Regions from separate parts of the Arthrobacter sp. Y3221159 genome, predicted to be linked through region 1. Evidence: riboswitches for the same ligand, from Rfam matches in the RefSeq annotation. Region 1 holds a riboswitch; the other holds the start of a gene.
What was found. Region 1 has a riboswitch for thiamine pyrophosphate ahead of thiD (bifunctional hydroxymethylpyrimidine kinase/phosphomethylpyrimidine kinase). Riboswitches for the same ligand answer to the same signal wherever they lie in the genome.
Positions count from the first base shown of each region.

Region 2: another riboswitch for thiamine pyrophosphate. It lies ahead of thiO (glycine oxidase ThiO); the one in region 1 lies ahead of thiD (bifunctional hydroxymethylpyrimidine kinase/phosphomethylpyrimidine kinase).

Region 1 is NZ_JBNHFC010000016.1:62,802-64,994, forward strand. Features, by position in the region: gene AC5RT3_RS15990 (Rne/Rng family ribonuclease) at 1-799, shown strand, start outside; TPP riboswitch at 951-1,048, shown strand; gene thiD (bifunctional hydroxymethylpyrimidine kinase/phosphomethylpyrimidine kinase) at 1,056-2,193, shown strand, end outside.
Region 2 is NZ_JBNHFC010000001.1:448,863-451,055, reverse strand. Features, by position in the region: gene thiO (glycine oxidase ThiO) at 1-1,032, opposite strand, end outside; TPP riboswitch at 1,025-1,143, opposite strand; gene thiE (thiamine phosphate synthase) at 1,171-1,902, shown strand; gene AC5RT3_RS02120 (RNB domain-containing ribonuclease) at 1,986-2,193, shown strand, end outside.

The DNA.
Region 1 (2,193 bases):
CCAGCGGACCGACAGCAGCCAGCCCGGGGGACGCCCGGATCGCAAGCGGCGGCGCGGACGCGGCGGCCAGCAACCCGATGCTGCGCCGGCGCCCGCTGTGCATGTCCACACGGTCCACCCGGACCCGGCCGACGCCGAGCGCCACGCCAAGGCTGAAGCCACCAGGCTGGCCCTTGCCAACATCGCGGCGGCCGCGCATGCGGCGCACCTGCACGACGACGAGGTCGCGGCGGCCAGGCAGGCCCAGTCGGCCCAGCCCGCGGCGCCTGCCGTGGAAGAGAAGCACGACGCCGGTACCCCGCCACGGCCTGCGGCTGTCCTGACCTTCGGCGGCGAGAAGGTTGCCCTGCCCTTCGTGGAGCACGCGGAGGAGCAGCAGCCCCGCCCTGCCCTCACCCTGGACAGGCTCGCGGAAGCCTTCGCCCACCTGGGCGAACCGGCGCCTGCCGCCGAAACCCCCGCGGAAGAACAGGAAGCCACGCGGCCCGAGGCGGTTCCGGCACAGGCGGAACAGCCGGCTGCCCCTGCGGAAGCTGAGAAGGACTGGTCTGACCACACGGTGGACCAGTCCCGCCAGCGGCGGCCGCGGCGCAACCGCAGCGCTAGCCGCGCCCAGGGTGCCGCCAACGAAACCAGCGTGCAGCAGCACGAGAACGTTCCGGCACCCAGCGCCGGACACAGCCATGCTGCCAAGGCCCCGGAACCCGCATCGGCCTCGCAGGAACGCAAGGAAGGCGCGCCCAAGCCCGCCGAGGCGCCCATCATCCTGGGCGTGGGGGTTCCTGCCTCTGAGCTTTAAGCCCAGGCAGGGCCACTGGGTAACCCGGGAAGTCCCCGTCTCGTGGACCGTTCCCCTCCGTATTCCGGGGGGAACGGCCCATAAGGCGGGGACTTTCCTGCATGCGGTGGCTGTCACTTTTCCCGGGCTCCCAGGTCAGCGGCTAGGCTGGGTAACCGACACGGGGTGCCGCGCGAAGGGCCGGCTGAGATCCAGACCCGTTGAACCTGTCCGGCTAGTACCGGCGAAGGGATGTCCTTTGTCTTCGACCCTCTTTATGCCCGCGGAAACTTCCCAGCCCGACGCAATCCCGGATGCGACCGTCCAGGCCGCGCCCGCCCAGCCAGCGCTGCGCCGGGACGTGCCGCGCGTCCTGTCCATTGCCGGTTCGGACCCGTCCGGCGGCGCCGGCATCCAGGCGGACCTGAAAAGCATTGCGGCGCACGGCGGCTACGGCATGGCTGCCATCACCGCCCTCACCGCGCAGAACACCCGCGGCGTGGCTGCCGTCCACCTGCCGCCCGCGTCCTTCCTCGCCTGCCAGCTGGATGCCATCAGTGACGACATCAGCATCGACGCCGTCAAAATCGGCATGCTGGGCGACGCCGGGGTGATCGCCACGGTCCGGACCTGGCTGGAGAAGGTGCGTCCCGCCGTCGTGGTCCTTGACCCGGTAATGGTGGCCACCAGCGGTGACCGGTTGCTCCAGGAATCCGCCGAGGCAGCGCTCCGCGATCTGCTGCCGCTGGCCCACCTCATCACCCCGAACCTGGCCGAACTTGCCATGCTCGTGGGCGAAGAACCCCGGGATTCCTGGGCCGGGGCCCTGGAACAAGGGCGAAAGCTGGCCGATGCCACCGGAGCAACCGTGCTTGTGAAGGGCGGCCACCTGTCAGGTGCGCAATGCCCGGACGCCCTGGTCAACACCGCCGGCCTGCTGCGGGCGGAGGTCATCGAGGTACCGGGGGAGCGGGTGGCCACCAGGAACAGCCACGGAACGGGGTGCTCGCTGTCCTCTGCAATGGCCACGGTGCAGGCTCGGCGGGGGGACTGGGAGGCGTCGCTGCGGGAAGTGAAGCCCTGGCTGGCGGGGGCGCTCGCGGACTCCGCCCGGCTTGAGGTAGGAGCCGGCAACGGGCCCGTGCACCACTTCCACCACCTGCGGGCAGTTCCGCAGCCGGGGTCATTCGAAGCCCTGCTCTGGACTGAAGCTGAAGCGGACCTGGACGCCATCTACCGCCTGGACTTCATCCGCGGCCTGGTCTCGGGCAGCCTGCCGGAGAAGGAATTTGCCTATTACCTGGCCCAGGACGCCATCTACCTGAACGGCTACTCCCGCGTGCTGGCACGGGCAAGCGCCTTGGCCCCCACGGAGGCGGAGCAGCTGTTCTGGGCCGGATCCGCGCAGCAGTGCC
Region 2 (2,193 bases), on a different contig from region 1:
CTCGGCCACGGCCGGGACCAGGACCTGCGCGTCCCGGAGTAGCTGATAGACGCCGCCTGCGGACACCGTTCCGGCAGCGGACCGGAGGGCTTGCGGGGGTACGGCACCGGCCCCGGCGAGGGCATCCTCACGCTGGGTGGCTCCGATCACCACCGTTCCGTCCTCCCGGGGGACGATGTACACCGGCACGCCGCGGACCAGGCCGCGGACGGTGGCCGTCACCAGCGGCCGGAGGTGCTGCGGTACGGCGAGGCGGAGGATGTCCCCGTAGACCGGCCGCAGCGGCAGGTGCAGGCCCGCGGGCAAGTCCATCAGCGCAGCGGCATCCAGTCCATTGGCCACCACGGTTTCTCCGGCCAGCACTGTGCCGCCGCCGGCGAGCCGGGCTCCCGCAACAGTGCCATCAGCCCACAGCAGGCCCAAGGCCCTGTCCGGCACCGCGTAGCCTTCCGCTGCGCCCGCAACTGCGGGGCCGCGGCCGGCGGCTTCCCCGGCGAGGGCGTTGCGAAGGCAGGACACCAGGAGCCGGGGATCCACCTGGTGGTCCGCGGGGGTGTCGAGGGCACACGCGATGGCGGGGCTGAGCAAAGGTTCCCGCCGCCGCGCCTCGCGGACGGTCAACGGCTCAACAGCCAGGCCATTGGCCTGCTGGACCGCGCGCAGGTCCATCAAAGCCCGGCGGTCGGCGGCGTCGGCACCCACGGCGAGGGTCGGCGTCGTCAGGTACCCGGTTTTCTCCCCGGACGCACAGGCCAGGTCCGCGATGAAGCCGGGCCACCGGGCGGAAGAGGCCAGCATCAGGTCCAGGAGGTCCTCTTCCTGGTAGTGCAGCTCGCTCACCGGTGCGAGCATCCCGGCGGCCGCCCAGCTGGCGCCGGAGCCGGGGGCGTCGTCGATCAGCGCGACGCTGCGGCCTGAGCGCTGTGCTTCCCAGGCGATCGCGTGGCCCACCACTCCGCCGCCGATGACTGCGACGTCGGCCCTGATGGTGCCGTTGGGGGGCTGCGGGGGTGCTGTGTTGGGGGTGCCCATGTGTCTCCTTCCCTACGCCGGAATTACCCGGATCAGGTCAAGCGGTCGGCTCTGACGCCCTCTCAGCCCGGCGCTTTATGACAGCTGCCGCAGGCTCCCGCAGTACGAGGCAAGTGTAGAGGAACTAGGCTTGCAGCCATGAATGTGTCCCACTCCGCTGCCGCTGCCGGCGCCTCCGCAACCGATGCCTTCACCACCGCCGAGGGAACCGCAGGGCTCAAGTCTGCCCGCCTCTATCTGTGTACTGACGCCCGCGCTGACCGCGGTGACTTCGCGGATTTCGTGGATGCCGCCTTCACCGGCGGAGTGGACATTATCCAGCTCCGCGACAAGACCATCGAGGCTGCCGAGGAGCTGGAACTGCTGGCCGTCCTCAGGGAGGCTGCGCAGCGCCATGGCCGGCTGTGGGCAGTGAATGACCGCGCCGACGTCGCGGTGTTGTCCGGCGCGCCGGTGTTCCACATCGGGCAAAAGGACCTCCCCCTGCCCGCGGCACGCACCCTGCTGAACGGCAACGCCGCCATTGGACTCTCCAGCCACACCCCGGAACAGGTTGATGCCGCACTCGTTGCCGCCGCAGGGCCTGCCGGATTGGACTATTTCTGCGTGGGGCCGGTCTGGGCCACCCCCACCAAACCGGGCCGGGCCGCCGTGGGACCGGAGCTGGTGAAATACGCTGCGGCAGCCGCGGCCAAAGCCGGCAACGAGGTGCCGTGGTTCGCCATCGGCGGCATCGACCACTCCAATATCAGCGAGGTGGTGGAAGCGGGAGCCCGGAGGATTGTGGTGGTGCGGGCCATCACCGAAGCGGCGGATCCCGCCGCGGCGGCGGCCTCACTCCTGGCCGTTTTGGACGCTGCCGCGTCCTGACCTGCCGGTGGGGCAACACGGCCCTGCCTTCTATCCCGCCAATGGCCTGCATATTCGGCGGTCTTCGGGCTAGGCTGATTTTCGTGTCACACCATCGGCTGGCTCCCAACGTCCATGAGCACAACAACGCGCTGGAAGAGGCCCTGGGCGCGCTGCGGACCGAGCTGGAGCTGCCCGGGCCATACCCTGAGCACGCGGTCCGGGACGCCGAAGCGGCCGTGGCCGCGCTGGAGCTTCCGTCCCACGACCTGACCGGGGTCGAATTCATCACCATCGATCCGGCCTCGTCCA